Regions from separate parts of the Rahnella sp. PD4 genome, predicted to be linked through region 1. Evidence: predicted binding sites of a transcription regulator. Region 1 holds the regulator's gene; the other holds the start of a gene.
The links. Region 1 encodes CRP, which controls carbon source genes, mostly activating them, when cyclic AMP is high. Its sites were predicted from a motif close to ATGTGANNNNNNTCACAT; they were not measured.
Positions count from the first base shown of each region.

Region 2: the regulator CRP is predicted to act here: its motif matches at 12,336-12,353, upstream of rhaS (rhamnose ABC transporter substrate-binding protein).

Region 1 covers NZ_JBLZQF010000005.1:2,254-18,245, reverse strand. The annotation lists gene ACOZIO_RS14140 (YccS/YhfK family putative transporter) at 1-1,216, opposite strand, end outside; gene crp (cAMP-activated global transcriptional regulator CRP) at 1,278-1,910, opposite strand; gene ACOZIO_RS14130 (OsmC family protein) at 2,273-2,680, shown strand; gene ACOZIO_RS14125 (phosphoribulokinase) at 2,684-3,553, opposite strand; gene ACOZIO_RS14120 (YheU family protein) at 3,705-3,950, opposite strand; gene ACOZIO_RS14115 (hydrolase) at 3,947-4,942, opposite strand; gene ACOZIO_RS14110 (LysE family translocator) at 5,043-5,645, shown strand; gene ACOZIO_RS14105 (ABC transporter ATP-binding protein) at 5,700-7,619, opposite strand; gene kefG (glutathione-regulated potassium-efflux system ancillary protein KefG) at 7,749-8,303, shown strand; gene kefB (glutathione-regulated potassium-efflux system protein KefB) at 8,303-10,111, shown strand; gene ACOZIO_RS14090 (YheV family putative zinc ribbon protein) at 10,187-10,390, shown strand; gene slyD (peptidylprolyl isomerase) at 10,589-11,188, shown strand; gene ACOZIO_RS14080 (protein SlyX) at 11,259-11,477, opposite strand; gene fkpA (FKBP-type peptidyl-prolyl cis-trans isomerase) at 11,771-12,631, shown strand; gene ACOZIO_RS14070 (helix-turn-helix transcriptional regulator) at 12,897-13,619, shown strand; gene tusD (sulfurtransferase complex subunit TusD) at 13,616-14,008, shown strand; gene tusC (sulfurtransferase complex subunit TusC) at 14,031-14,390, shown strand; gene tusB (sulfurtransferase complex subunit TusB) at 14,404-14,691, shown strand; gene rpsL (30S ribosomal protein S12) at 14,835-15,209, shown strand; gene rpsG (30S ribosomal protein S7) at 15,306-15,776, shown strand; gene fusA (elongation factor G) at 15,873-15,992, shown strand, end outside.
Region 2 covers NZ_JBLZQF010000004.1:27,373-43,364, forward strand. The annotation lists gene ACOZIO_RS11915 (hypothetical protein) at 1-171, shown strand, start outside; gene ACOZIO_RS11920 (DUF596 domain-containing protein) at 178-540, opposite strand; gene ACOZIO_RS11925 (acyltransferase) at 755-1,213, shown strand; gene ACOZIO_RS11930 (SH3 domain-containing protein) at 1,222-1,383, shown strand; gene ACOZIO_RS11935 (glucose/quinate/shikimate family membrane-bound PQQ-dependent dehydrogenase) at 1,463-3,862, opposite strand; gene pqqU (TonB-dependent receptor PqqU) at 4,062-6,215, opposite strand; gene ACOZIO_RS11945 (alpha/beta hydrolase) at 7,014-7,772, shown strand; gene ACOZIO_RS11950 (hypothetical protein) at 7,792-8,868, opposite strand; gene ACOZIO_RS11955 (LUD domain-containing protein) at 9,009-9,590, opposite strand; gene aldA (aldehyde dehydrogenase) at 9,659-11,098, opposite strand; gene rhaS (HTH-type transcriptional activator RhaS) at 11,286-12,104, opposite strand; gene rhaS (rhamnose ABC transporter substrate-binding protein) at 12,496-13,488, shown strand; gene ACOZIO_RS11975 (sugar ABC transporter ATP-binding protein) at 13,557-15,071, shown strand; gene ACOZIO_RS11980 (ABC transporter permease) at 15,068-15,992, shown strand, end outside.

The sequences.
Region 1 (15,992 bases):
CGTTCTGGCTGACCAGCATGATAGTCAGCAAAATCCAGTACGGTTTGGGCAAATTGAAGAACAGCCCCAGGCTGCTGCCAATCGCTAAAATAATGCCCAGACGCGCGGCATTACGCAGGGCCACGGATTTGAAAGAAAGATAGCTTTTTAGCGCAGTCCAGGAGGGCAGCCGTGGCTGGGTGCTCATCAGATCGCGCCGGTATAACGGGCGCTGGGTCCGCAGCAGGCGCGCAATGCGGCTGAAATGGTAATAACAAAACTGGCCAACCGGATTGTCCGGATTACGCGCGGCGATTTTCTCCAGCGCAGCCAGCTCATTGGCCATGGTAAAGCGCTCAGATAAACGGTGATAAAGAATATCGCCGGCAATCACCCGAAGACGGGTGGAAATCACCTGCGCATTGCGGCGGATTACCGCTTCTGCATGGCTTTCCTCAACCAGTTTCTGTACTTCCTCCGGCTGATGCAGGCTGACGGTAATGTGCTCCTGCAAATCGAGAGCAACCTGAAAAAGCTGAAACAGTCGCTTATGGTGATGATGATGTCCGTGTTGTGGCAGCATGTGTAATTGCTGATAAAGCAGGGCAATCAGATCGATAACCTGCTGCTGACGGGTAAGTAATGGCGGCAACGCCGTCTCGGGATCGGTATGTTGCGTCAGCAGACTGTACTTGGCCTCGAAATAATCCGCGAGTTGCAGATAAAGCTGGCTGAGCGTTTCGCGCATAGGCTGTTCTTGCGAAATACGAAACCACACCCAGTTAAACACCCCGTACCAGGCTGTGCCTGCTGCGAACAGCACCGGTGCCTGCCACATCGGGCGCACGCCGACCATACTCAGTGTGAAAATAGTGGCTACCAGCGCGCCGGGTAACAGGCGCGCATGTAACGGGCTGATTTCACCGGTAACGCCGAGCAATAACGCCAGCGATAGCATGATCAGCGGCAGCGGAACGTGCCAGTTTTCCAGCATCAGTTGCAGCAGAATACTGCTCACGGCAAACAGTGAACCGCCGACGATCAGACGTTTGAAAAAGCGTTTGTGCGGGGTATCCAGACCGGCGATGTTACAGCAGGCCGGGCAGAGGGAAAACAGCAGACCCATTTGCAAGTTGCCAAACAGCCAGCAAATGCCAACAGGCAGGCACAACACCAGCGTCTGGCGCAGCGCGTAATTCACTTCAGGATGGTAAAACAGTTTTCGCCATAACGTCATGGGTAAAGCTTAGCCCATAAAAAAGGCGCGACAGTATTCTGCCGCGCCAATTTTCGAGGGATTAACGTGTGCCGTAAACGACAATCGTTTTCCCGTGTGCGGAGATCAGGCTCTGATCTTCCAGCATTTTGAGGATTCGTCCGACTGTTTCACGTGAACAACCGACGATTTGGCCAATTTCCTGACGGGTAATCTTGATTTGCATCCCGTCCGGATGGGTCATTGCATCAGGCTGTTTAGCCAGGTTGAGCAACGTTTGAGCGATACGACCGGTTACGTCGAGGAAGGCAAGGTTGCCGACTTTCTCTGACGTCACTTGCAGACGGTTGGCCATCTGCGCGGAGAGACGCATCAGAATATCCGGGTTAACCTGAATCAGCTGGCGGAACTTTTTATACGAAATTTCAGCCACTTCACAGGCAGTTTTAGCACGTACCCAGGCACTACGTTCCTGACCTTCTTCGAAGAGTCCCAGCTCACCGATGAAGTCACCTTGGTTAAGGTAGGACAGTATCATTTCCTTGCCTTCTTCATCTTTAATCAGGACAGCAACTGACCCTTTCACGATGTAGTAAAGCGTTTCGGCTTTTTCACCCTGGTGAATCAGCGTACTTTTAGAAGGATACTTATGTATATGACAGTGAGACAGGAACCATTCAAGAGTCGGGTCTGTTTGTGGCTTGCCGAGAACCATTAGCTATTATCCTCTGTTGTTATCGCTGCCCAAAATCACAGGGCTCAGAGTTCCCTGTATGGCACTTCAAATCCAAAGCGCCCTTTCAGCATATAACTCCCCAGAAATGCTGCAAGCGGATGTCGGAGTGCAACAGCCTGTTTATTGCTGTTAACACCGTGGGTTCTGTTCTTAAACCGCAAAAACCGTCACCGCAATTTACTGGAAAGTATGTTTCGGCTTTGTTTGTAGCACAGGTTTGAGATGCTGTCTTCTGTTGTCTCGCTTCAGCATGATGGCGATCGGGTTACGTTGCCAGATTTTGGTCTAAAGGGTACTCTGAGAGCAGATTTCTAAAAGTTTATTCACCGGGAGAATAGTTCATGCACGCACGTGTCAAATGGGTTGAAGGGCTGACCTTTTTAGGTGAGTCAGCGTCGGGTCATCAGATTTCAATGGATGGTAACGCGGGCGATAAAGCCCCAAGCCCGATGGAAATGTTACTGATGTCCGCAGGCGGCTGCAGTGCAATTGACGTGGTATCTATTTTACAGAAAGGCCGTAATGACGTGCGTGATTGTGAAGTGAAGCTGACTTCACAACGCCGCGAAGAAGCGCCGCGTCTGTTCACGCATATCAATCTGCATTTTATCGTCACCGGTAAGGATCTGACCGATAAGATTGTTGAACGTGCGGTCAGCCTTTCTGCCGAAAAATACTGTTCAGTGTCTCTGATGTTGGGTAAAGCGGCCACCATCACCCACAGCTTTGAAGTGATTGCAGCGGAATAAAGTTTACTCGATTTTCTTACCTTCCATCAGGCGCTGCACCAGTGGCGCCATGATCAGCTCCATTGCCAGCCCCATTTTCCCACCTGGTACCACCAGCGTTTTGATGTGCGAGATAAATGACCCCTGCAACATTGCCAGCAGATAGGGGAAATCGATGTCGTCCAGTCCCTGGAAATGGATCACCACAAAGCTTTCATCCAGTGACGGAATGGCTTTTGCTGCGAACGGGTTTGAGGTGTCGATAGTCGGCACACGCTGGAAGTTGATGTGGGTGCGGGAAAACTGCGGCGTAATGTAGCTGATATAATCATCCATCGAACGCACGACGGAATCCATCACTGCTTCACGTGAATGGCCACGCTCCCCGGTATCGCGCACCAGTTTCTGGATCCACTCCAGGTTAACGATAGGCACAACGCCGACCAGCAAATCGACCTGGGCGGCGACATCAATTTTGTCTGTCACTACACCGCCGTGCAGGCCTTCATAGAATAAGATATCCGTTGGTTCCGGCAACGCCTGCCATGGCGTAAACGTGCCCGGCACCTGATTATAGGGAACCGCTTCGTCATAAGTATGCAAATACTTACGTGAACGGCCGGTGCCGGTTTTGCCATATTCGATAAAGCTTTTTTCCAGCAAACCAAAGTCATTGGCTTCCGGCCCGAAATAACTGATGTGGCGCCCGAGATCGCGTGCCTTACGGATCGCCGCATCCATTTCAGGACGGGTGAAATGGTGAAAACTGTCGCCTTCCAGCTCCGCAGCGCGTAAGCCAAGCTGTTGAAATATTTTACGAAACGCCACGCTGGTGGTCGTGGTGCCTGCACCGCTCGAACCGGTAACGGCAATAACAGGATGTTTGGCTGACATAAATGCTTTTCTCCAGAAAGGGGATACAGGCTGGCGTGACGCGGTCTTTTCTGTGGTTGAAAATGTAGTGCCGTGCTGCGCATAATTAAGCCTATTGTTACCATATTTATTCGCGAAGTGACAGGTTGTCACAACCTGCTTTCGAGCGGCTCTACCCGTCCTGCGGCACTTCTTCCTGCCCGGCGCGGAACTGACCGCGTGGCATAATATTCAGCGTTTCATGCAACTCTGACCATACCAGCACAATATCACCGCTTTTCAGCTGACGTTTCACGTCATCGACTTTTTGTTCCAGCGATCTTTCCTGCTCGCCGTAATCGGTGCCTTCGCGCAATACGAAGGATTCCACCACGCTGGTGAGCAGTTCAGGATCCAGTTCCTGCCAGGGAATAATCACTCTGTTTTTTCCTTAGTCTTATTTTCTAAATAGGGGGCGATCCAGGCCGGAATGCGTTGTTCCAGCCACATTTGGGGGTTACGTAAGCTGCCGGACACAAAGCCGACATGTCCGCCATGTTCCGTTAACTGATATTCCACGCAATCCGGTAAATCTTCTGCTTTCGGGATGACGTCGGGTGTCATAAACGGATCGTCTTTGGCGTGGATAATCAGCAGGGGGGTTCTGACCTGTGCCAGTAACGGCAGACCGCTGCACCGGCGGTAATAATCCAGCGCGTCGGTAAATCCGTGCGCTTTTGAGGTAATAGCATCGTCAAATTCACGAAGACGACGCATGGCTTTCAGTTGCGCCAGCGTGACGGGCAATGTCCCAGGGTATTTTGCCAGCTTACGCGAGGCATTGCCTTTGAGCTGACCGAGCAGATAGTGCTGATAAATCCGTGATGAACCGCGTTCCAGCCGGTAAGCGCAAGGTTCCAGCATCAGCGGTGCGGAGACCACCACGGCGGCGCTCAACGTACAATTTTCGCCTTCCTGCCCGAGATAACACGTCAACATATTGCCGCCGAGTGACACACCTACCGCGCCGGTCGGGACTTCGCCATAGGTCTCATTGAGCCAGTGAATGAAAAAGCGGGCATCTTCGGTTTCACCGGAATGATAAATACGCAGCAGCTTATTAGGTTCACCGCCGCATCCGCGGAAATGCATGACCACACCAAGCCAGCCTTTGTCTTTCCACGCCTGCAATAAGCCGTGCGCATACGGGCTGTAAAAGCTGCCTTCCAGGCCGTGAAACAGGATCATGCGAGGTTTATGTCGCGCCTGTGCCGGATCTTCACTCCAGGCTAAATCCAGAAAATCGCCGTCCGGCGTATCCAGCCTTTGCCAGTGAGGTTTAAGTGTTGCATGCCGTCTTATCAGTCGCGGGAGTAGCGTCTGGATGTGCGGATTACTGGCCCCGCGTAAGGGGCGAAAGGTTTCAACCATAAGATGAATAAATTTCTCTTAAGAGGCTCTTGTGCGATCAATATCACGCTGTTAGCTTCAATGCTATCGCACATCTTTCGGGTCGGAGAACCCAAATTAAATGGAACCTGGTTTATTTTTATCGATGCTTGGATTTTTATGGGTCGCCGCCATTACCCCCGGCCCGAACAATATGTTACTCACCACGTCTGGCGCTAACTTTGGGTTCTTCCGTTCACTTTGGCTGATGGTCGGCATTATGCTTGGTATGCAAAGTATTTTGCTGCTGGTGGCCTTTGGTGTCGGCGGTCTCATCACGATTTATCCTGCGTTACACCTGTTTCTCAAAATCGCCGGTAGCCTGTATCTGCTGTGGCTGGCGTGGAAGATTGCAACGTCTGCCTATGAAAAACTGGAAACCGGTGCGCCGCCGCCAAAACCGATCCGTTTGTATCAGGGCTGGTTGCTGCAATTTCTTAATCCGAAAGCCTGGCTGATGGGACTGGGTGCGGTCGCGAGCTTCAGTCTGGCGGGCGCCGCCTATAATCCTTCGATTGCCGGTATCAGCCTTGGGATGTTCCTGGTGAACCTGGTATCGGGCATCATCTGGCTTGGCTTCGGCACGGTGATTGGTCGCCTGCTGCGCAGCAAGCGTGCGTGGTACACTTTTAACATTGCGATGGGTATTCTGACCGCCGCCTGTGTGCTGTTAATCTGGCATTAATTTACAGACCAAAAAGGAGCCATCACGGCTCCTTTCCCGTTTGTGAGCATACGATCAGCTGTCGATATCAAAAGTTTTAGACATTTCTTCCAGTTGTTCCTGGGCATCGAGCCAGGTCATTTCAGTCTCTTCCAGCGCACCTTTCACTTTGGTCTGCTGTTGCAGACACTCCGTGAGATCGGCCTTACGGCTGATGTCATAAATGGCGGAGTCGGCCAGACGGGCTTCAATTGCTGCCAGTTCGGTACCCAGTTTCTCCATCTGTGCTTCCAGCCTGGTGATTTGCTTGCGCAGTGGCTGAGTCTGGTTGCGGAAATCGGCTTCGCGACGTTTCTGATCTTTACGCGATTGCGCACTGTTAACGCCGCCGTCTTTAGCCGGTGCATCCTGCTGGCTTTCCTGACGCTGAATGTCCACCAGCCATTGCTGATAATCTTCCAGATCGCCGTCGAACTGTTCCACTTTGCCGCCGTGTACCAGATACAAATCGTCAGTAGTGGAACGCAATAAGTGGCGGTCATGCGACACGACAACCATCGCACCCTCAAAGTCGATCAGCGCTTCGGTCAGTGCCTGACGCATGTCGAGATCCAGGTGGTTGGTCGGTTCATCAAGCAGCAGCAGGTTAGGGCGCTGCCAGACAATCAGCGCCAGCACCAGGCGCGCTTTTTCACCGCCGGAGAACCGCCCGGTAGGATCCGTCACTTTATCGCCGTGGAAACCAAATCCGCCGAGATAATCGCGCAATTGCTGTTCGGTTTCTTTATTCGCCAGACGCACCAGATGTTGCAGCGGCGAATCTTCTGCGCGCAGGAACTCCAGCTGATGCTGAGCGAAATAACCGAGTTTGACGCCTTTTGCCAGCCCAATGTCCCCGTGAAGCGGCGGCATGGTTCCGGCCAGCAGTTTGATAAGCGTCGATTTACCTGCACCGTTACGGCCGAGTAAACCGATACGTGAACCCGGCACCAGATTCAGTTTGATCGACTCCAGAATCGTGGTGTCGCCATAACCGGCGCTGACCTTTTCCATCCGCAGCAGCGGATCGGGCAAGCTTTCCGGTGAGCGGAAGCTAAAATGAAAAGGATTGTCTACGTGCGCCGGGGCTATCAGCTCCATGCGCTCCAGCATTTTAATACGGCTCTGCGCCTGTTTGGCTTTGGTCGCCTGCGCCCGGAAACGATCGATATAACTTTGCAGATGCGCCACTTTTTCCTGCTGACTTTCAAACAAAGCCTGCTGTTGCGACAGTTTGGTCGCACGCTGGCGTTCGAAAGACGAGTAGTTACCGGTGTATTCGTTCAGCGTCTGCTGTTCGATATGCAGTATTTTATCGACAATAGGATCCAGAAAATCACGGTCATGAGAAATCAGCACCAGCGTGCCGGTGTAGCTTTTCAGCCACTTTTCAAGCCAGATCACCGCGTCTAAATCCAGGTGGTTGGTCGGTTCGTCAAGCAGCAGTAAATCGGAACGACAAATCAGCGCCTGCGCAAGGTTGAGACGCATGCGCCAGCCGCCGGAGAAGGATTTGACCGGCTGCTGTAACTGATTCTGCGTAAATCCCAACCCGCTGAGCAGGCTCGCCGCACGCGCCGGAATGGTCCAGGCGTTAATTGCATCAAGTTTACCGTGCAGCGTGGCGATGGCGTGGCCGTCATCGCGGTCGTTGGCGTGCTGTAATTGTGCTTCCAGCTGACGGAATTCGCGGTCACCGTCGATAACATACTCTATTGCAGGCTCGTCCAGAGCCGGTGTTTCCTGATTGACCCAGGCCAGTGCCCAGTTGGACGGAAAAGTCAGGTTGCCTGCGTCGGCGCTCATTTCACCTTTAAGCAGTGAAATCAGGGTGGATTTACCGCAGCCATTTTTGCCCACCAGCCCGACTTTCTGGCCGGGATTGATGGTCGCAGACGCGTTGTCCAGCAGCACGTTAGTGCCGCGTCGGATTTGTAAGGAGGAGAAAACAATCATAAAGCGCCGTGTTGAGAGTATGTTAAATTGTCATGATAATGATTTAAACAAGACGTATCGCGTCCCATTTTGTCTTTGCGAAGCATGGTAACGGAAAAACCGCACCCTGACGACGCTTTGGAGGTATTGATGTCGCAGCCACCAAAGGTTTTGCTGCTTTACGCCCACCCGGAATCACCCGATTCAGTCGCCAACCGCGTTTTGTTACAGCAGGCACAGCAGCTTGAACATGTCACCGTGCATGATTTATACGCTCACTATCCTGATTTTTTTATTGATATCCACCGTGAACAACAGTTGCTGCGCGAACACAAAGTGATCGTCTTCCAGCACCCTCTTTATACTTATAGCTGCCCGGCATTATTGAAAGAATGGATGGATCGCGTGCTGGCGCGGGGGTTTGCCAGCGGTGCTGGCGGGAATGCACTTAACGGCAAATACTGGCGTTCGGTCGTCACCACCGGTGAGCCGGAAGGCGCATACCGTGCAGGCGGTTATAACCGCTATCCGATGTCTGACATTATGCGCCCGTTTGAACTGACTTCGGCGATGTGTCATATGCACTGGATGACGCCAATCATTATTTACTGGGCACGACGTCAGAAACCTGATGTGTTGCAAAGCCACGCTGAAGCCTACGGTGAATGGCTGCGATCCCCGTTACCGCACGGAGGGATCGTCTGATGGATGTTTCAAATATACCTACGGCAATCCTGCTGTTTTTATTCGCTGCGGTGGTCGCGGTGCCGCTGGCGCAACGTTTAGGTATCGGCGCGGTGCTCGGCTATTTGCTGGCTGGCATTGCCATCGGTCCGTGGGGCTTAGGTTTTATCCGTGACGTGGATGAAATCCTGCACTTCTCTGAACTGGGTGTGGTTTTCCTGATGTTTATCATCGGGCTGGAACTGAACCCCGGGAAATTGTGGGCGCTGCGGCGGCAAATTTTTGGCGTTGGTGCCGGGCAGGTGATCCTGACCGCGCTGGTGCTCGGCGGCCTGTTGTATCTCACGAAGTTTTCCTGGCAGGCGGCGGTGATTGGCGGTATCGGGCTGGCGATGTCATCGACGGCGATGGCATTGCAACTGATGCGTGATAAAGGCATGACGCGTAATGAAGGCGGCCAGCTCGGTTTCGCCGTGCTGCTGTTCCAGGATATTGCGGTGATCCCGGCACTGGCCCTGATTCCGATTCTGGCTGGCAGCTCCGAAGGCAGCAATAACTGGGAAATGATTGGCCTGAAAGTCCTGGCGTTTGGTGGGATGCTGATCGGCGGACGCTATCTGCTGCGACCTATTTTCCGGCTGATTGTGGCCTCCGGCGTGCGGGAAGTGTTTACCGCCGCCGCGTTGCTGGTAGTGCTCGGTTCGGCATTGTTTATGGATACGCTGGGCTTTTCGATGGCGCTCGGGACATTTATCGCCGGGATTTTGCTGGCGGAAAGCGAATATCAGCACGAACTGGAAATCGCCATCGAGCCGTTTAAGGGTTTACTGCTCGGGCTGTTCTTTATTTCTGTCGGTATGGCATTGAATCTGGGCGTGCTTTACACCCACATTTTGCTGGTGCTGGCGGGTGTGATTATTCTGGTGGCTGTTAAAACCGGCGTGTTGTACGGGCTGTCCCGTATTTTTGGTTTACGTACTTCGGTCCGGCTGCAATTCTCTGCCGTTCTCAGTCAGGGCGGGGAATTTGCTTTCGTGCTGTTCTCAGCGGCGGGTGCGCAAAAAGTCATTTCTTCCTCGCAACTTTCGTTGTTGCTGGTGGTGGTGACGTTATCCATGATGACCACGCCGCTGCTGATGCAGTGGGTCGACCGGATTCTGGTGAAGCGTTATAACGACGGCGAAGAGAGCGATGAAAAACACTTTGTGCAGGATGATGAGCCGCAGGTGATTATTGTTGGCTTCGGGCGTTTCGGACAGGTGATCGGGCGTTTGCTGATGGCCAACAAAATGCGCATTACGGTGCTGGAGCGCGATATCAGCGCCGTCGGGCTGATGCGCACTTACGGCTACAAAGTGTATTACGGCGATGCGACCGAACTGGAACTCCTCAGGGCATCCGGTGCGGAAAAAGCAAAATCAATCGTTATTACCTCCAATGAACCGGAGGATACGATGGCGATCGTGCATTTATGCCAGCAACATTTTCCGCATCTGAATATTCTGGCGCGTGCCCGCGGACGTGTTGAAGCGCATGAGCTTTTGCAGGCGGGCGTCGTGAATTTTTCCCGCGAGACGTTTTCCAGTGCGCTGGAGTTAGGTAAGAAAGCGCTCGTGACGCTGGGCATGCATCCGCACAGTGCGTACCGTGCACAACAGCATTTTCGCCGTCTCGATATGCGTATGTTGCGCGAACTGGTGCCGCAAAACCGTGGCGATGTGGCACAAATTTCCCGTGTGAAAGAAGCCCGGCGCGAACTGGAAGATATCTTCCAGAGCGAAATGCATAACGAACGCCGCCAGCTTGATGGCTGGGACGATGATGAATAGTCCGGTAGCGAAAAAAATTCGGTTGTTGATCGAAAACTGACCGGACGCAATGTCGGCAATTTTTGGAGAAGTAATATGGCTATAACCCGTAAACGGTTCATCGCTGGCGCGGTGTGTCCGAAATGTAAGGCGATGGATACGCTGGCTTTATGGCAGGAAGATCAGGTGGAAGTGGTGGAGTGTGTGAAGTGCGGACACCATCAGCGTCAGACGGATGCGCAGGTCAGCAAGAAACTCCGGCCGGAAGAGCAGGTGATTGGTATTTTCGATCCGAAGTAGCGTTATGGCTCGTGTTTTTTTATGCTGTTAGTACAGAGACGCGGATTTCCGCTACACTCTTCGCCAAATTTATCCGGTCGCGCTTTTCAGGATGATCTCATCGAAAAGTGGCCGTCACTGAATTAGCCTTAAGCGAAGTTGCGTGCGTTACGAAACGCCCGCAGACAACAAATTGAGTTTCCAACGGTAGGAGTTATCATGAAAGTAGCAAAAGACCTGGTCATCAGCGTGGCATATCAGGTTCGTACAGAAGACGGTGTGTTGGTTGATGAATCTCCGGTGAGCGCACCGTTGGATTACCTGCACGGCCATGGTTCCCTGATCTCCGGTCTGGAAACAGCGCTGGACGGCCATGCCATTGGTGATGTTTTTGACGTGCATGTTGGTGCGAACGATGCTTACGGCAACTACGACGAAAACCTGGTTCAGCGCGTGCCTAAAGACGTGTTCATGGGTGTTGATGAGCTGGAAGTCGGTATGCGTTTCCTGGCTGACACCGACCAGGGCCCGGTGCCTGTTGAAATCACTGAAGTTGACGGTGACCACGTTGTGGTTGACGGAAACCACATGCTGGCCGGTCAGGATCTGAACTTCCACGTTGAAGTTGTCGCTATCCGTGAAGCAACCGAAGAAGAACTGGCTCACGGCCACGTTCACGGCGAACACGGCCACGATCATGATCATGAACATGGTGAAGGTTGCTGCGGTGGTCACGGCCACGACCATGATCACGACCACGGTCATGATCACGGTAAGAAAGGTGGTTGCGGCGGAAACGGCGGTTGCGGTTGTCATTAATCGCGTTGCACGTTTAGCAGTTAAAGAAAAAGGCGCCCCCGGGCGCCTTTTTGCTACGTTGAAATCAGCATCAATAATGCGGCGGAGGGGTTTCTTCCGACTGATCGGCAATCATTGATGGCTGGCTGGCACGGAGTTTGTCGGTCAGCAGACGCAGGTGATCTTGCAGTCTGCTCATTTCCAGCTGATGTTGTGTGACAATCATGTTCAGCTCTTCAATGGTAATCTCCTGGAAAGCCAGCTTGTTTTCCAGCATCTCCAGACGTTGTTCAACGGTGTTTGAGTTCATCATCATTACCTCACTGTGTGGCCCACGTTGATCATGTTGAGCATTGACCGGAACCTCATCCTGTATTGTAGACCGGCGATTCTACCCGTAAAGCCACAGGATTACCTGACCTCCCTGACGCTTTATCCGTATATGCCGATCCTGTGACGAAACTTATTGATGCAAAAAAGGTCGGAATAAGACGCTAATGACGTGTATAGAGATTGTTTTGTCGTGAGACGGACAGTTATAGTAACCGCCGAACTTTCGTAATTATTACCAGAGGTCATACACTTCTGGTCTTGGAGAAATGGATGAAATCACTGTTTAAAGTAACTCTGCTGGCAACCACCATGGCGATCGCCCTGAATGCCACTCAGGTTATGGCTGCTGAAGCCACAGCACCGGCCGCTGCTGCAACTGCGCCAGCCGCCGCCCCTGCTGCAACTGCTCCGGCAGCAACAGACACGGCCAAATTCAAAAGTGATGACGAGCAGGCTGCCTATGCTCTGGGTGCATCTCTGGGTCGCTACATGGACAACTCCCTGAAAGAGCAAGAAAAGCTGGGCATCAAACTGGATAAAGACCAGTTGATCTCTGGCGTTCAGGATGCGTTTGCAAATAAAAGCAAACTGTCTGATCAGGAAATTGAGCAGACTCTGCAAACCTTCGAAGGTCGTGTGAAAGCATCCGCGCAGGCTAAGATGGAGCAGGATGCCAAAGCTAACGCTGACAAAGGCGACAAATTCCGTGCTGATTTCGCCAAAGAAAAAGGCGTGAAGAAGACTGAATCAGGTCTGCTGTATCAGGTTGAAAAACCAGGTACCGGCGCAGCACCTAAAGACAGCGATACCGTTGTTGTTAACTACAAAGGTACGCTGACGGACGGAACTGAGTTCGATAACTCTTACACTCGTGGTGAGCCGTTGTCCTTCCGTCTTGACGGTGTTATCCCTGGCTGGACCGAAGGCCTGAAGCACATCAAGAAAGGCGGCAAAATCAAGCTGGTCATCCCACCGGCACTGGCTTACGGCAAAACTGGCGTTCCGGGGATCCCGGCTAACTCCACGTTGGTGTTCGACGTTGAACTGCTGGATGTGAAAGCCGCGCCTAAAGCTGATCCAAAAGCTGCAGAAAAACCTGCTGAAGCAGAAGCTGCACCAAAAGCAAACTAAGTCGTGCTGAGTTACTGCATAAAAACCGTCGCTTAATGCGGCGGTTTTTTTTTGGCATGTGACTTTTATTTGAACCAGCCCTTCTTTTTATTGCGGTTACTCTATGATGATAACTTGACGCTTTTGTCTCCCCGGCATAACGTCACAGATCCATATAATCGTCAGGCCGTTTATTCTGTATTTTTGATACAGTAACGCCCCTGAATTGATGAATAATGCGTCCTGACTCCCGTTGGAAGGCGCGATATAGAGGGTGGTAGCTTCAATGTCTAATTCGCTTATAACTGGCGAAACCGGCGAACTGGATTTGCTGGACCAACGTCCTTTCAGCCAGGTTGATCACGAGATTTTGTCTTCCTACGAGGCTGTGGTGGATGGGCTGGCAATGCTGATTGGTGAGCATTGCGAAATTGTTCTGCATTCTCTGGAAGACCTGAAATGTTCAGCGGTTCGGATTGCTAATGGTGAGCATACTGGTCGTAAAATCGGCTCGCCGATTACTGATCTGGCACTGCGCATGCTGCATGATATGACCGGTGCTGACAGTAATGTGTCCAAAGCCTATTTCACCCGTGCGAAAAGTGGCGTGCTGATGAAATCTGTCACCATTGCCATACGCAACCGTGAGCAGCGTGTGATTGGCCTGCTGTGCATCAACATGAATCTTGACGTACCTTTCTCGCAAATTATTCAGACGTTTATGCCACCGGAGACGCAGGAAGTTGCCTCGTCCGTTAACTTCGCTTCATCCGTGGATGATCTGGTTGCCCAAACGCTGGAATTTACGATTGAAGAAGTCAATGCTGATCGTAATGTGTCGAACAATGCGAAAAACCGTCAGGTTGTACTGAATCTTTATGAAAAAGGTATTTTTGATATCAAAGATGCCATCAATCAGGTTGCTGATCGCCTCAACATTTCCAAGCATACGGTCTACCTGTATATCCGCCAGTTTAAAAGCGGTGAGCTGGTGGGGAACGAACGTTGAAACTGCGTTACTGCCTGCTGGTCACCGGCCCTGCATACGGCACTCAGCAAGCCAGCGCCGCGTACCAGTTTGCACTGGCGCTGATCTCCAGCGGCCATCACCTCGACAGCGTATTTTTTTATCGCGAAGGTGTGCTTAATGGTAATTTGCTTTCCGCGCCGGCCTCCGATGAATTCGATCTGGTCCGGGCCTGGCAGCGTATGGCCGCAGATTATCAGGTGGCGCTGAATGTGTGCGTGGCCGCCGCGTTGCGTCGCGGTGTGATAGATGAAACGGAAGCCCATAATCAGGGGCATGGGCAGACTAACTTACAACCAGGTTTTACCCTGACCGGGTTGGGCAGTCTGGCTGAAGCTTCGCTGACCTGTGATCGTCTGGTACAGTTCTGATGTGTGAATACAGGGAGCAAGAATGAAGAAGATAGCGTTTGTATTCACGCAGGGCCCACACGGAACGTCCGCAGGGCGGGAAGGGCTGGATGCTTTGCTGGCGACCTCCGCGCTGACTGAAAGCATCGGTGTGTTTTTCATGTCTGACGGTGTTTTCCAGTTAATGCCAGTGCAGCAACCGGAAAAAATTTTAGCGCGTAATTATATTGCCACGTTCGGCGTGTTATCTCTTTACGATGTTGATCAGTGTTTTGTTTGTGAAGAGTCTTTAAAGACGCGGGGCCTGTCTGCTTGTCATGAATGGGTTCTGAATGTTGAGACGTTACCCGTTGCTGAAATTCGTCAGCGGTTGGCTGATTATGATGTGGTCATGACGTTTTAAATCAGGAAATCCTATGCTTTTTACGCTTGCCAATTCCCCGCAACATTGTGATTTTGCATTGCTTATTAATATGATCACCCAAGACGATGCGCTTTTGCTGATGCAGGACGGTGTACTGGCCGCACTTGATGGCAGTGAGGCATGCAACCTGATGAGTCATCATGTGCAGTCTATTTATGTTTTAAGCGAAGATTTGGCGGCTCGCGGTTTGGTTGGTCAAATTTCACACAAAATCACGTTGATCGACTATACTGGTTTCGTCGCGCTGACTGAGAAACATGCCCAGCAAACAGCATGGTGAAACATCGATGTGCTGTATATTTCTTGACACCCTCTTAGGTCAGCCCTAAAATTCTGCGTCCCCATATTAGCTAATGCTTTTTATGGGGCGATTTATCACGCGTTTACAAAGTAGTTTATGAACCAAAATCCAGGAGCTTTTTAATGGCAACAATTAATCAGCTGGTACGCAAACCACGCTCTACGAAGGTTGCTAAAAGCAACGTTCCAGCGCTGGAAGCTTGCCCGCAGAAACGTGGCGTATGTACTCGTGTATATACTACCACTCCTAAAAAACCAAACTCCGCACTGCGTAAAGTCTGCCGTGTGCGTTTGACTAACGGTTTTGAAGTTACCTCCTACATCGGCGGTGAAGGTCATAACCTGCAGGAACACTCCGTGATCCTGATCCGTGGCGGTCGTGTAAAAGACTTGCCAGGTGTGCGTTATCACACCGTCCGTGGCGCACTGGACTGTTCAGGCGTTAAGGATCGTAAGCAATCTCGTTCTAAATACGGCGTTAAAAAGCCGAAGTCTTAATGGTTCTCCGTTAAGTAAGGCCAAACATTTTCACTTTACTGTCAAAATAAACTCTTAGAGTTTTGGACAATCCTGAATTAACAACGGAGTATTTCCATGCCACGTCGTCGCGTCATTGGTCAACGTAAAATCCTGCCAGATCCTAAGTTCGGATCCGAACTGCTGGCAAAATTCGTCAACATTCTGATGGTAGATGGTAAAAAATCTACTGCAGAAGCAATCGTCTACACTGCTCTTGAGACCCTGGCTCAACGTAGCGGTAAAGGCCACCTGGAAGCTTTCGAAGTCGCTCTGGACAACGTTCGTCCGACTGTCGAAGTTAAGTCCCGCCGCGTAGGTGGTTCAACTTATCAGGTTCCAGTTGAAGTCCGTCCGGTTCGTCGTAATGCTCTGGCAATGCGTTGGATCGTTGAAGCTGCTCGTAAACGCGGTGATAAATCCATGGCTCTCCGCCTGGCGAACGAACTTTCTGATGCTGCAGAGAACAAAGGTACTGCAGTTAAGAAACGTGAAGACGTTCACCGTATGGCTGAAGCCAACAAGGCGTTCGCCCACTACCGCTGGTAATCACTTCGCAGTAGTTATGCTAACCAAGCGGGCGCTTCAAGAAGCCAACCCGCTTGGGTTAACTGAACTTGAACGTCCTAGTTATAGAGGAATCAAATGGCTCGTAAAACACCCATTGAGCGCTACCGTAACATTGGTATCAGTGCTCACATCGACGCCGGTAAGACAACCACTACCGAACGTGTTCTGTTCTACACCGGTGTAAACCACAAAATC
Region 2 (15,992 bases), on a different contig from region 1:
GTCATGTACGAATGTGGTTACCCGGAACCTCTGGGCTCCCGCCCTTTCGAGCCGACGCTAATGCAGGCTGCAAAAATCCAGCAATGCATGTTAGACAGAGATTTCGAGCCGAAAGATAAACTCATGCTGGTTTGCCGCAATTATCCGCAAGTGACAAGCTGCCGGAAATAGCGAAACCTATGTCCAGATTTCCCTGCCATCGGGCATGATCCAGACAATTCCTGCCGGTGATCGGGCTAAAAACCAGTAACCGGTATCATCGAGATCGTCAAATTCATCCTCTGAATTCCCCCGGGGCCACGCATCTTTTAACTGCTGTAATTGCCGGGCATGGGTTCCGCGAAGAAATTCACCGTTACAAGCCAGTCTGATTCCCCCTTCATTCATCAATCTTTCCAGCAACGTAAAAAACACCTCAACCCGAAAGGCATCGTTGTCAGGAATGTGCGCGCATTCGACACTGATATGTTGCCAAACGGCCCCCATTGAAAGCCCGCAGGCACTTTCTGAAACGGCATCGCAGACTGTTTTAATTTCCATTACCGGAGCCTTTATTATTCAAATAATTTGGATATTAACAGCAAAACACTCCGCTATTCATCCTGCGGCCAGTGTCCATATCTGTCATAACGCGTTTTCCTTGCTATTTTATGATGAACGATACTTCCCAATATCTAAAAACTAAAGACTCATCGGTCTATCACCCGCAATATTCATCGAAATTGTTCGGGTAACTTCAGACAGGAGAAATAAAATGCATTACGCCTCACGCAACGTGCAAATCCGTAATATAAAAGCAGGCCAGAATGTGATGATTTACGAACCCGCTAATGTGTATGACTGCACTTTGCATGACGACGTTTTTGTCGGACCCTTTGTGGAAATTCAGGCCAACACCAGCATCGGACGGGGGACAAAAATCCAGTCGCATACCTTTATTTGTGAATATGTCACTGTCGGGGAAAACTGCTTTATCGGCCACGGTGTGATGTTTGCTAATGATATGTTTAAAACCGGCAGGCCTGATGCGGAACGAAACTCATGGGCCAGAATTCACGTGGGTAACGATGTTTCCATTGGCAGCGGTGCGACCATTCTGGGCGTCACAATCTGCGATGGTACAGTGATTGGTGCAGGAAGCGTAGTGACGAAAGACATCACGGTGAAAGGCGTTTACGCGGGAAATCCGGCACGGTGGTTGCGGGCGTTGTAGCTCGTCTGGTGGGAATTTGCACTGAAAAATATACGGCATATGAATTATCGGTTGTTCCGGGGGAAATCCTCACGCTGGAGAAAAAGCTCAATGGCTGGTTCTGGGCATGTAAAAAATCCGGGGAATCAGGCTGGGTGCCTGAAGAAAACGTAAGGAACATCATCGCGTGAAGGCTAAAGTTACCCGCGCGGTCGTGACAAAAAAGGCCGCTTTCGCGGCCTTTCAAATTTCAGATCTTATGACACCTGATTACTTAGCGTCAGCATCTGGCAGTGCGTAAGCGATGATGTAATCGCCCAGTTTGGTGCCGAACGAACCGTGACCGCCTGCTGCGATAACAACGTACTGTTTGCCATTGACAGAGTAAGTCATCGGGGTCGCCTGGCCGCCTGCTGGCAGACGTGCTTCCCACAGTTTGTCACCGTTGCTCATGTTGAACGCGCGCAGGTAGTTGTCTGCAGTTGCCGCGATGAAGAACACGTTACCGGCGGTAGAAACCGGTGCGCCCAGCATTGGCATACCCATTTTGAACGGCAGCGGTAATGGTGAGCTGTCGCGCACGGTACCGATACGTTTTTTCCACACGATATCGTTGGTTTTCAGGTCAACACCGGAAATGTAACCCCATGCAGGCTGTTTACATGGGAAGCCCAGCGGAGACAGGAACGGGTTCAGCGTCACGCCAAATGGCACGCCGTACTGCGGCTGAATACCCGTCTCGGTACCGGAACCGCCTTTATCGTTCGCATCTGGCTCGATAGGGTTGCCCGGACCGCGCGGGATCAGTTTAGACACAAATGGCAGGGCGATCGGGTTAGCAATAGCCACCTGACGGTCTGTATCCACAGAAATACCGCCCCACTCGAACATACCGAGGTTGCCCGGGAATACCAGGGTGCCCTGCTCGGATGGCGGTGTGAAGGTGCCTTCATAACGCAGTTTGTGGAAGATCACACGACACATCAGCTGGTCGTAGATCGTCGCACCCCACATGTCTTTGCCAGTCAGCTTAGCTTCAGGACGGAAGGTCAGTTTCGAGAATGGCTGAGTCGGAGACACATGGTCACCTTTCGCTGCACCTTGCGGAACAGGTTTCTCAGGGGCATCGACAATCAGTTTACCGTCACGGCGGTCCAGCACGAAGATGTTACCGGTTTTGGTCGGGACATAAATCGCAGGAACTTTGTTGCCGTTCTTGTCAGTAATATCAGCCAGAGTTGGCTGCGCCGGAACATCCATATCCCACAAGTCGTGGTGAACAGTCTGATAGAACCAGGCCAGTTTACCGGTGGTCGCATTCAGCGCCAGCAGGCCGCTCGCATAACGTTCCATCTCCGGTGTGCGGTTACCGCCCCAGATATCCGGCGTTGCCACGCCAATTGGCAGGTAAACCAGATCCAGTTTGTCATCATAAGCCGCAGGTGCCCATGAGTTCGGGGAGTTTGGTGTGAAATGCTGGCCATCAGCCGGCAATTTATTCGGTTCAGCAGCACCCGGATCGAAAGCCCACAGCAGTTTACCGGTTTCAACATCAAAGCCACGGATCACGCCGGAAGGCTCGCGGTTTGAGTAGTTATCGGTCACCGCACCGGCCACGATAATCACTGATTTGGTGATGATTGGCGGTGAAGTTGGCTCATAGTGGCCTGGTGTCGCATAAGGCATGTTGCCTTGCAGGTTCAGTTCACCATTGTTACCAAATGCCGGGCAACGTGCGCCGGTTTCGGCATCCAGCGCAAACAGACGACCATCGTTGACAGGCAGAATGATACGACGGGAACAGACAGCAGGCGCGGCGCCGTTAGTCGCGTTACCTTCTGCTGCTGGCGTGGTCTCATGGTAAGACACACCGCGACAGGTGACGTGCTGGAAGGTTGGGTTTGGTTTCAGCTCAGGATCGAACTTCCACTTCTCCTTACCCGTCGCGGCATCCAGAGCAAACAGCTTCTGGTGCGGTGTACACAGGTAAAGCATGTCGCCGATTTTGATTGGCGTCACTTCGTCAGTGATTTCGCCCGGATCGTTCGGGGTCTTCAGATCACCGGTACGGAAAGTCCAGGCTACATCAAGCTTGCTGACGTTTTTATCATTGATCTGGCTCAGTGGCGAGTAACGGGTACCGCCCTGAGTACGACCATACGCCGGCCAGTCGCCATCCGGAATGCCGGAATCAGATTTTGCCGGAGCAGAATCCGCCGCTTTGAGGGTGCCGTTAATAACCTGCGGGTCGTTGAAGATGGAGTAACCCAGCACAATAACCGTGAACAGCAGAGAAACGGCCAGCGCGCCACGGGCGAAGCCATTCTTCGCCAGCATCTGGTTATATACGACAGGCAGCAGGATCCACAGCCCCAGGAAGAAGGTGACGTCCAGACGCGGCGTCAGTGCCCAGAAATCGGTGCCCACTTCCCATACAGCCCAGACAGTGGTGCCGAACAGGAAGATTGCATAGAACAATAATGCAGACGAGCGGCGGCGGTAGAGCAGCCACGCAGTAACCAGCGAAATAACACCGGCGATAATGTAATAAAGAGAACCCCCTAATTTTGCCAGCCAGATACCGCCGACAAGAAGATAAATCCCGCTTAACGCGGCGAACAAAGCGGTAATTATGACGACGATGCGTGATAACGAGGCTTTCGTTTCCATAGTTGATGACCTTACTGATTTTTTATAATCGTCGATTCAGGGACGACCTGAATCTTCAAGAACATCCGGTTCTCACCGGGTGTCATTCCTTGCAGGTGCTGCCTGCGTCAGGAATTGCAGGTAACAGGCAACACTGCGTGGTTCGTGTTGTTACTGACTGAACGTTCTTACTGTTCGTAAAGTGCTTGCGGACTGTAAATTATTCGAAACTATAAGAAAGCGTAGCGCCGCCACCGTAATTCCTGCCAGGCGCAGGTTCGTAATAACGCCCATTGCCTTCATTGACGATCACAGAACCGACATAATTTCTGTCAAACAGATTGTCGACGCGGGTAAACAGATCAAGCGTCACGTTACTCCAGTTGAAGCGGTACCCCGCATTCACGCTGGCGACGGTATAAGCCGGTGCCTGTTCACTGTTTTCGTCGTTCACTTCGATGTCGCTCATGTAGCGCACATCGGCACCCGCATGCCAACCTTCCGGCGGCGCCCACTCAAGGGAAGCGTAGCCCATGTTGCGCGCAATTCCAGGCAGACGGTTGCCTGCGGGTGTGCAATCGCCCGCACCACAGGTCTCGTTGCGGAAGGTCGCATCGAGTAGCGTCCAGGCCATTTTCACGCGCCAGTTCTCTTCAATTTGCTGATCTAACGACAATTCCAGACCACGGCGACGGGTCTTACCCGCGTTGGTGTAGCTCGAACGTCCACCGACACTTTTTGCCACAATCAGCTCATCATCGGTATCAGTCTGAAATACGGCTGCGGTCACTAAACCGTTACCCACGCGCCATTTGCTGCCCAGCTCCACGGTGTTACTGGTGGAAGGCTCCAGCCCCAGATTCAGGCCAGACTGGCCGTCACTACGGTAAGACAGTTCATTAATGGTCGGCGTTTCAAAACCACGACCGGCAGAAATATAGGTGTTCAGTGCCGGCGTTACGGCATAGTTCAGGGACGCCATCGGCAGCAGTTTATGATAACGGCGCGAACCGCTGTCATCAGGATTGCGGCCGGTAATGTAATAATCCTGCGAGTCGAAACTGACCGTGCTGTAACGCGCACCGGCATCCAGCGTCCAGCGCGATGTCAGGTTCCACGTGGTTTGCAGATAAGGATCGAGGTTCCACATGACGTTCTTTTCGTTACGACGCTCGTCACCTTTTACGCCCAGATCGCCTTCGCTGTTGAAATTTTCATAACCGAAACGACGTTCAGTCATGGTTTCATAATCCAGACCGCCGGTGACCGAGAACGGCACAGAACCTAGTTGATCGTCATGTTTCCAGCGGGTATCCACACCCGAATATTTACGTTCAAGAACAATCACCCCGCCCGCGTTCAGCGGATTTTTCTGCGATGCCGCAGGAATCGTCTGGTATTGCGTTGTGTGACGCTCGCCGTGATAGGTCATCAGGCTGAACTCGTCGTTTTCGCTCATCTGTCGCTGATAGCGTAATCCGACCTGGGTCTGATCCAGACTCTTACGGGCATTGTACTGATCGGCACGTTTAGCCTGCTTCGGGTCATCGTGCCATTCAGATTCTGTCAGGCCGCCCGGATCATTGGCATCTACGGACACGCTGTTAAACATCAGCGTCAGGGTACTGGCATCATCAATACGCACGCCCAGTTTGCCATTGCCGAGATTTTTCTGCGTACCACTGTGGTCGCGGTAACCGTCAGTGGTGAAACGGGAACCGGAAATCAGATAATTCACATCACCGGCATGCGTGCCGTCTCCGGTTGCGCCGCTGGCTTTAATGCTGTTACGAAACGATCCATAGCTGCCGAAATACGTACCCGCTTCCAGTTTGGCAGGCTGTGAACCCGTTTGGGTATCGACATTAACCACGCCGCCTGAAGAATTGCCATACAGTGCCGAAAACGGCCCGCGCAACACTTCAACGCGGTCTACGGAATTGAGATCAATATTAGACGTTTGCCCCTGTCCGTCCGGCATGGTGGCCGGAATACCATCAACGTAAATACGCACGCCGCGCACGCCATACATGGAACGGCTACCGAATCCGCGAACAGAAAGTTGCAAATCCTGTGCATAGTTCTGGCGGTTTTGAACCTGTAAACCGGGGACGCTGCCAAGGCTTTCGGAAAGATTGACCTGGGCTTTGCTGTTTCTGAAATCGTCGCCATCAATGACGCTGACCGCAGCCGGCGTATCGAGTTCGGAGAGTTTCCCGGTACTTTCACGCTTGATGACCATCAGTGTTGATGAACCGGAACTGTCACCGGCATCCTCTTTCGGTAACGCCGTCGAAGACTGGGCGTAACTGACAGATACCGGGTTAAAAAATGACAGAAACGTGATGATAAAAGCAGAGGTTTTGGCGTTCACTTTATGATTTCTTTTGTTTTACGTTAAAAGGTTGAGTCAAAAAAAGACGACGCATCTCTCAATTTTGGACATAAGAAGTAGACATAAATCGACCAATCTGATTGAGAGCCGTGAAGGGGCTCACTATAGATTTTTTCTTCCTGTTAGTACATACGCAACTTTACAAATATAACTTTTTAACAAAATACCGCACGCAGTGTACATCTGGGCCCGATTTCACATTCCATCTCCGCGCAAAATACGGGGTTTTATTCGCCTGTACCCGTTTTTATTACGACAAAAAATAAGAATCTGCTTTCATTCGAAAAATCACCCTACCCTCGCCTGTTATTTATCCGCGCCCCGGTGGTAACGATTACATAATATATAACCACTTGATAATTATCATATCTGTGAAAAACGAAAAAGACACCAGACACGTATTTATCAGAGAAGACTTTCAGTGGGCTAATTCCGCTTCGTCTTTCGAAACCCACGCGAAAACGCAGGCTACAGAATAAATATAGACCATTCTTTTAAGACGGCGACATATTCATCGCCGTTTTTTCAGACGATTCGTTTCGCATAATGAAACCCTGACCTCTTTACAAAACATATAAAATGGAAAATTCCCGCCACGCCTAAAATACCCGCAAATAATGCCGGGGAAACGTTTTCACAGCGCCTTTCGGGGCCTGCGGCTTCTGCGGCTTTATGATGTTTTTGTCATCCGCACGTCATTCCTCTGTCAGAGCACCGCGCTCAAAGTGGCCTCACACACTGAGTTTCATTTCTGATCACAGTAAAAGAGGTCATGCCATGCGTTTACGTTTAGTTTCAACATTGTTGTTTGCCGCCACAGCGGCGTTCGGTTCTCAGGCAGCCAACGCTGCGCCGGTGAAAAATATTGTGCTGGTTCACGGCGCGTTTGTCGGCGGTTCAGGCTGGCGTCCGGTGTACGACATCCTGACGCATGACGGCTATAAAGTGACACTGGTGCAGGAGCCACTGACGTCTTTCCCGGATGACGTCGCCGCCACCAAACGTATTCTGGACATGCAAAACGGTCCGGCGATCCTGGTCGGTCACAGCTACGGCGGCGCGATTATTACGGAAGCAGGAAATGATCCGCACGTGGCGGGGCTGGTTTACATCGCAGCACATGCGCTGGATAACGGGGAAACGGAAGCAATTAACGGCAAGAAATACCCGAACTCCGCGCATCCGTTTGTGAAAACGCCGGACGGTTTCCTGTACATCAATCCGGCCAATTTCCCGTCTGATTTCGCCGCAGACCTGCCGCGCAAACAGGCTGAATTTGAAGCGCAGGCCCAGATGCTGACGTCCGCCAGCGTATTCACGGCAAACATTCCTGATCCGGCATGGAAAGTGAAACCAAGCTGGTACATGGTGGCGAAGTCCGACAAGATCATTAATCCTGATTTAGAACGTATGTACGCCAAACGCGCGCACAGCCACACCGTCGAAATCGCAGGTGCCAGCCATTCGGTTTATGAATCACATCCAAAAGAAGTGGCCGCACTGATTGAGCAGGCGGCAACAGGGGCGGTGAAGTAAAGGCAGGAAACGTGCTCCTCTACGCCCTGCGGGTAAACGCGATCATCAGGGATAGGGCATAGACCACACAGCCCAGAAATGCAGCGGGGGCGAGGCTGTCAAACAGATGTCCGGGTTGGGCATCTGAATACAATACCAGTGCCACGACGGAAATTCCCATCATGGCACCCGGTACGTGGATCCAGCGGGTCAGGCGTTCCTTTTGCGCCTTGTAGGCGGCAAATTCCTGATTTGTCCGGTCAAGCGCGTCGCTGAGACGCTCACAGTCTTCTTCGTTATCACGCAAACGCTCGGCCAGACAGCTGTTTTCCTCTTCCAGTTCCGCGATTTTCTTCTTCAGTTTTGCCTTTTCGTTTTTCGCACTCTGCCCTTCATACTCTTCGAGTTTCAGGCTGGCACGAAGCTGTGTGATTTTACGGTTCGCCTCAGCCGTCAGTTCTTTCTGTTGCCCGAGCAGGGCGTAATTCCCGTCGGCACGACGGTTGGCGGCATGACGTTTATCCTCTTCCTCACGCATCTGGCGTTCCGACTCGGTTTCCAGCCGGCTTAAACGCTGTTGCAGCGTATCGCGCGCTGCCGCCATCGCAGCCATCTGACTGCCGGTATAAGCAATCAGCCGGTTTGCGGCATCCAGTTCTGCGGAGTTTGAATTGCCAGTCGCCCGCTGGCGTGAGCGCAACAAGGTCAGTTCATCGGCGTGCTGCTTTTTCTGTATATCGGCCTGGCGCAGCAGTTCGCTGATTCGCGTATTAAGACGTGATAATTCCCCTTTCATCCGCTCAACGTCTTCTGTATTGCCGCCATGTGTTTGGTTGCGTGCAACGGCCAGTTCATGCGTCAGGCTGCGGACCTGTTTTTCCAGTGAAAGGAGTTTTTCGAGCGTGACGGCGGTGTCTTTGTAAACAGTTTTTACTTTTGTTTTCTCTGACTCGGCGCGGCTGAAACTGACGCCTCTGAGTGCGCTCTCTACTTCACGGGCAATGGTCATTTTATCCATGGCCTTCATCCGGTTGCACGCGCTGGCCAGGAAAGTGGCCGCTTCGTTGCCGTTACCGGTTCCAAATGCTTGTTTGATAAGGCTCTGTATCACGCTCATGGTTAACGCACTCACTTGCCGTAAAAGTCAGGACACGCCCGTTGTGCACCTGTTTACTCATTGTATCAGATAGGATTTATTTTATTTACAGGAGTTATTTTACGCGAGGTGAGTACAGCAGGATCCGTGGATTTTCTGACTTAAATCGCGATCACCCGCAGGCTTTTGACACCTTTCGCGCCGAGCATCAGCGCACTTTCGCTGTCGGCCATCGCCGCCGGGCCGGTGACCAGGATCGCGTAGCGGGCGTTGAATGGCTGCGGCTGGCGGTGGGCAAGGTGCAGGTGTTCGATGATGTGATTAATGTCGAGCAGCACCACCAGATTTTTAGCCATCGCACTGAGGGAATTCACACAAAGTTGCGGATCACTGAGAAATACAGCGCCGGTTTCTGCGACACCAAAACAGGCGCGGACCACGCCGACATCGACATCTTTCAGCGATGCGGCCTGCATCCGGGCGTCAAGATTCCTCTCTGCGATAATCTCCGGCGTAGCGGAACAAAACAGAGAATCTGCCGGATATAACCCGCGCAGATAGGCGTTGAGGGTCATATAACCGTTTGGCGACGTCCGCAGGAAAGTGTCATCCCAAATCCCCCCCATCAGGGTCAGCGCACGGCCAAAATCTTCTGACGGAGTAGATTTTTCAGCGGGCGACGGGAACAGCGTTTGCATAAATTTATGCTGACGAATGCCGGTCAGGAAATCATTGCGGCTCACGGGGTTTCCTTGTCAGGTGAAAGCCAGCCGGAGAGAGAGGTTACCCTGCTCCGGCCACAGTGTGTTCATTAATGGAACTGCAGGTATGCAACATGTGTTTGCAGATATTCCTGCAAACCGTGTTTTCCGTCGGCGCCACCGACACCTGACTTACGCCAGCCCGCGTGGAAGCCCTGCATGGCTTCGAAGTTTTCGCGGTTGATGTACGTTTCGCCAAATTTCAGCTGCTTAAGCGCCTTCATCGCCGTATTGATGTTGCTGGTGTAAATCGATGACGTCAGCCCGTATTCACTGTCGTTTGCCATGGCAATCGCCTCATCCAGCGTTTTGAACGTGGCAACCGGCAGTACAGGGCCAAACACTTCTTCATGCATAATCGGCATATCCTGCTTTACATCCACCAGCACTGTCGGCTGATAGAAGAAACCTTTATCACCATGACGCTTTCCACCCAGCAATACTTTTGCGCCCTGTGACACGGCTTTCGCCACTTTTTCTTCCACACGCTGCAATGCTGCACCGCTGATCAATGGCCCCATATCCAGCTCTTTTTGCTCAGCGGTATTGCCGAATGTGACTTTCTTCATCGCTTCGCTGATGCGGGAAATAAATTCGTCATACACCCCTTCCTGCACGTAAACGCGTTCCGCGCAGTTACACACCTGCCCGGTATTGATGACGCGCGAACTGACGATGGCTTTCACCGCCAGATCCAAGTCTGCGTCATTCATTACGATAGCCGGGGCTTTGCCGCCCAGTTCCAGCGAGACTTTGGTGACATTCTGCGCCGCTGCGGTCATGGTGGCGATGCCTGCTGCTACGCTGCCGGTCAGGCTGACCATGCCGACTTTCGGATTCGCCGCCAGTTCCTGCCCGACTGTCGGACCGTAGCCGGTGACAATATTCAGCACACCTTTTGGCAGACCAATTTTGTGAATAATTTCCGCGAAGATCACCGCATTGTTTGGCGTGATTTCACTCGGTTTGATCACGATGGTGTTACCCGTGATCAGCGCCGGTGCTGCTTTACGGGCGATCAGGAAGAACGGGAAGTTCCACGGCAAAATACCGGTGGTCACGCCGATGGCTTTGCGGAACACAAAGATGTTTTCATTTGGCCGGTCGCTCTGAATGATTTCCCCTTCATAGCGACGGGCCCATTCCGCCATGTAGTCAAGATAATCGGCGGTGAACAGCACTTCGGTTTGCGCCAGGCCGTAGGTTTTACCGCCCTCCGCAATAATGGTTTCAGTCAGTTCGGCTTCGCGCTCACGGATACCGTCGGCGATTTTATGCAGCCACACGCCGCGTTCTACTGCAGGCAAGGCTTCCCAGCCCGGTTGCGCCGCTTCGGCCGCATCAATGGCTTTTTTAGCATCTTCAGCCGACCCTTCGGGGATCTGCGAAATCACGTGTTCTGTCGCCGGATTCACAACGTCAATCCATTTACCGCCCGTGTTTTCGACGAACTCGCCGTTGATGTACATACGTTTCTGAACTGTGCTCATGTAGCGTCTCCAAATACGGATAGAGGTGATGAACGAATTGTTAATAAAAAAGCTCTTTTTTGTGAAGTTTTAACAGCCTGTTCTATCCGGGGAGTCATTACCTTTCCGTGGTTGCCATTTAATTTTGAGAAATGGCAAAAATGTCATGGTCGGACTGACTGACATAACATTTTTGCAAATTACGGGGCTACTGGCGCACACTTCGGGGGGCATAACCAAATTCGCGTTTAAACAATGTGGAGAAATAATTGCTATCACAGAAACCGCAGTTGTGCGCAATCTCGGTTATCGGGCTGTCGCTGAAACGCAGCATGTTACGCGCATTGAGCAGACGCAGGCGGTTGAGGTAATTGAGCGGTGTGCAGCCGGTTTGCTGTTTCATCTGGCGATGCAAGGTGCGCAGCGACATTGAGAACCGCGCAGCCAGTTCAGGCCAGTCGACGTCCTCGTTGTAATGCTCATTCAACCAGTCCAGCAGATTGTTCAGATCACCGCCCTGCCCGCGATAACCCACCTCACGGCTGCCTTTGCGCAGTAACAATAACAGCTGCATAAAATATAATTCCTGCTGCGCCTGCGATTGCGGAGATTGCATAGCAGGGGATCGCGCCAGCAAATCAATCAGCATTTTAGCCTGGATTATCTGATTCGGACTGATGCGCCAGTGCGCAGGATAGACCCCGTCCACTTCCTGTGGCAGTAAATCACCGACGCCGTTGAGAAAACGAAACGCATTCGGGCTGCGATACAGCACGTTGGTCAGATGCAGGTGGTCGGTATCTTCATAGAGATGATGGTCGCAGTGGCGTACAAAACACACACTGCCCGAACTCAGGATCAGCGGCTGATCATTAAAAACGTGCGTGCCGGTGCCATGCTCAACCAGCACAATTTCATTGAAATCCTGATGATGATGTTCAGGAAAGGTTTCCTGCGGATAACGGGGTTCAATAGCGACCGGGAAATCTCCTGAGAGAAAATACTCACTACTGCGTAACACGGTCATTTCCGACTCCTTATTAACATTATCGTAATATCTTAGTCGGCGCCGGAGTGTCCATCGGGTTGAAACTGTGATCCGCCAGCCGCTTTTGAACAAAACATTCCCTTCCTTATTAAATCCTTTGCAATCCGGCACCCTGCGTAGCTTTATGCCCAATTTCAGTGCGGTTTTCTAAGACCGGTAATGTGTGTTTTTCTGACCGTTTGGCATGACCGAAACAAGATTGTTATCAAATTGTGAGGTTGTTCGCTTAAACCTTTGCATCTTTGCCATAGTTCGCGCTGAACTGGCACTCGCGGAAAGGTGAGCCTGTCAGCAACCTCCTAGAGTCGTGATCATGCGCCTGGCGCGTCGGCAATTTTTTAGTCGTTAAACTTTATGCGGAGTACAAACAATGAAATTAAAACACGTACTGAGCCTCACCCTGATGGCGGGCAGTATTCTGCTGGCAGGCGCGGCATCGGCAGAAGTGAAAATTGCACTGGTGGCAAAGTCGCTGGGCAACGGTTTTTTTGAAGCAGCAAACGTCGGCGCTCAGCAGGCTGCCAAAGAACTGGGTGATGTAAAAGTAATCTATACCGGCCCGACAACGACCACCGCCGAAGCGCAAATCGAAGTGCTAAATGGCCTGATTGCGCAGGGCGTCGACGCCATCGCCGTCTCGGCCAATGACCCCGATGCACTGGTGCCGGTGCTGAAAAAAGCCATGCAGCGCGGCATTAAAGTGGTGTCCTGGGATTCCGGTGTCGCCAAAGATGGCCGCCAGATCCATCTCAATCCCTCCAACAATGCATTGATTGGTGAAACCAACGTCAAACTGGCTGCCGACGCGCTGAAAGCGCTGAATGTGGAGAAAGGTGATGTCGCGATCCTGAGCGCAACCCCTACTTCCACCAACCAGAATCTGTGGATTGCGGAAATGAAAAAAGTGCTGCCGAAATACCCTTCGGTGAATCTGGTGACCGTCGCTTATGGTGATGATCTGTCAGATAAAAGCTACCGCGAAACCATTGGTCTGTTGAAATCCTACCCGGATCTGAAAGTGATTATTTCCCCTTCATCCGTGGGTATCGTGGCAGCGGCGCAGGCGGTCAAAGATCAGGGCAAAATCGGTAAGGTTTACGTAACAGGACTCGGGCTGCCGTCTGAAATGGCAGGCGCAGTGAAATCCGGTGCAACGAAAAGTTTTGCCATCTGGAACCCGATAGATCTGGGTTACGCCGCCACCTATCTGGCTGATGATTTGGTGAAAGGCACCGCCACTAAGACGGAAGCCAGCATGGGCCGTTTAGGTAAAGTGAAACTTGATGCAGACGGCAGCGGTGCTATGGCTGAACCCTTTGTCTACGACGCCAGTAATATCGATAAATTCTCTAAAATCTTCTGATCCTGAACGCGGCTGGCCGGATTACCGGTCAGCCGTTTTGTTGTACTTAGTCAGACTGGGGAAACAACATGAGTGATTCAGCGACACCGCTGTTGTCATTGCAGGGCATCAGCAAAGTCTTTCCGGGTGTCAGGGCGTTAAATAACGTTCACGTGGATTTGTATCCGGGTAAAGTAACCGCCCTGATTGGCGAAAACGGCGCGGGAAAATCAACGCTGGTGAAAGTCATGACCGGCATTTATCAGCCGGAGGAAGGGGAGTTGCACTATAAAGCTATTCCGATAAAACTGCCGAATCCCGAATCCGCCCACAAAGTTGGCATCACCGCTATCCATCAGGAAACCGTACTGTTTGACGAACTTTCTGTCACCGAGAATATCTTTGTCGGCCACTATCTTTATCACGGCATTTTCAAGCGTCTGAACTGGCAGGCGATGCATCAGCAGGCGCGTGATATCCTGACGCGACTTGAAGTGAATATTGACCCTCACGCTATCCTCAAAGAACTGAGTATCGCGCAACGCCACATGGTGGCGATCGCCCGCGCACTGTCGTTTGATGCCCAGGTGGTGATTCTCGACGAACCCACCGCCGCCCTTTCTCAGCACGAAATTATTGAGTTTTATCAGATTGTCGAACGCCTGAAACATGAAGGTAAAGCTATTTTGTTTATCTCACACAAGTTCGACGAGATTTTCACCCTCTCCGATTACTACACCGTTTTGCGCGATGGCAGCTATGTCGGCTCCGGCAAAATCAGTGACATCAGCGAGCAGCAGATGGTGACCATGATGGTGGGCCGTGAAGTCAGTCAGGCATACCCGAAAGTGAACTGCGAGCCTGGGGAAACCGTGCTTGAAGTGCAAAACCTGAGCCATCCGACCGAATTTGCGGGCATTAATTTCTCGCTGCGCAAAGGCGAAATCCTCGGCTTTTACGGGCTGGTGGGGGCGGGACGTACCGAGCTGATGCAGGCGCTGTTTGGTGTCACACAGCCAAACGGCGGAAAAATCCTCATCAACGGCAAAGAACAGCATTTCTCCCGCCCGTCGCAGGCCATCCGCGCCGGGATTGTGTACGTGCCGGAAGAAAGGCAGAAACAGGGAGCGATCATTGATTTGCCGATCAGCCAGAATATCAGTTTGCCGCAACTCAGCCAGCTTAATCCGCGCGGCGTCCTCAATGATAAAAAAGAGTGGGCGCTGGCCGATGATTACGCCAGACGGTTGCAGGTGAAAGCGTCCAGCTGGAAACAGGCCGTGGGCACGCTGTCCGGCGGTAATCAGCAAAAGGTGGTCATCGCGAAATGGCTGGCGACCAAACCGGATATCATCATTCTCGATGAGCCAACAAAGGGCATTGATATCGGATCGAAAGCGGCGGTACATCAGTTTATGTCTGAGCTGGTCGGGCACGGGCTGGCGGTAATTATGGTGTCTTCCGAATTACCGGAAGTCATGGGCATGGCCGATCGCATTATCGTCATGCATGAAGGGCTGATGGTCGCAGAATTCAATGCCGGCGAAGCCACCGCAGAAAGGATTGTCAGCGCGGCCAGCGGCGCGGGCGAGGAGGCAGCATGATCAGAAACCTGCTGAAATATCGCGAACTGTTGCTGGCGGTGGTGATAGTGCTGATGGTGCTCAGCGTCGGCGCGCGTTCGCCGGAGTTTGTCGGTGCCGGAAACCTGCTTGAGATGTTTAACGACACCTCGATTTTAATCATCCTCGCGCTCGGGCAGATGATGGTGTTGCTGACCAAAGGTATCGATTTATCGATGGCCGCCAATCTGGCGCTGACCGGCATGATTGTCGCACTGATTAACTTCCACCATCCGGATATCCCGGTGTGGTCACTGGTGTTACTGGCCACTGTTCTGGGACTGGTGATGGGCGCGATTAATGGTCTGCTGGTGTGGAAAGTCGGTATTCCGCCGATTGTGGTAACGCTCGGAACCATGAGCATTTATCGCGGCATTATCTTTCTGCTCTCCAACGGTGGCTGGATCAACGCTCACCAGATGAGCCCTGACTTTCTCAGTCTGCCACGCACCACCTTTATCGGCCTGCCGCTACTGGGCTGGTGTGCGATTGCCGCACTGATTCTGGTGGCATATTTTCTGCGTTACAGCCGTACCGGACGTGCGCTATACACAGCTGGCGGCAATGCCACCGCAGCGTATTACACCGGCATCAACGCGGGCAAAATGCAATTCGTCAGCTTCTGTCTCTCCGGTGCGCTGGCGGGTTTCTGCGGCTATCTGTGGATCTCACGCTTTGCCGTGGCTTACGTGGATGTCGCCAACGGTTTTGAATTACAAATTGTCGCGGCATGCGTTATTGGCGGAATCAGCACCATGGGGGGTATCGGTTCGGTGATCGGTTGCTTGCTGGGCGCACTATTCCTCGGCGTCATCAATAATGCCCTGCCGGTGATTGAAGTGTCGCCGTTCTGGCAGATGGCGATTTCCGGCGGCGTGATTGTGATTGCCGTCATCCTCAATG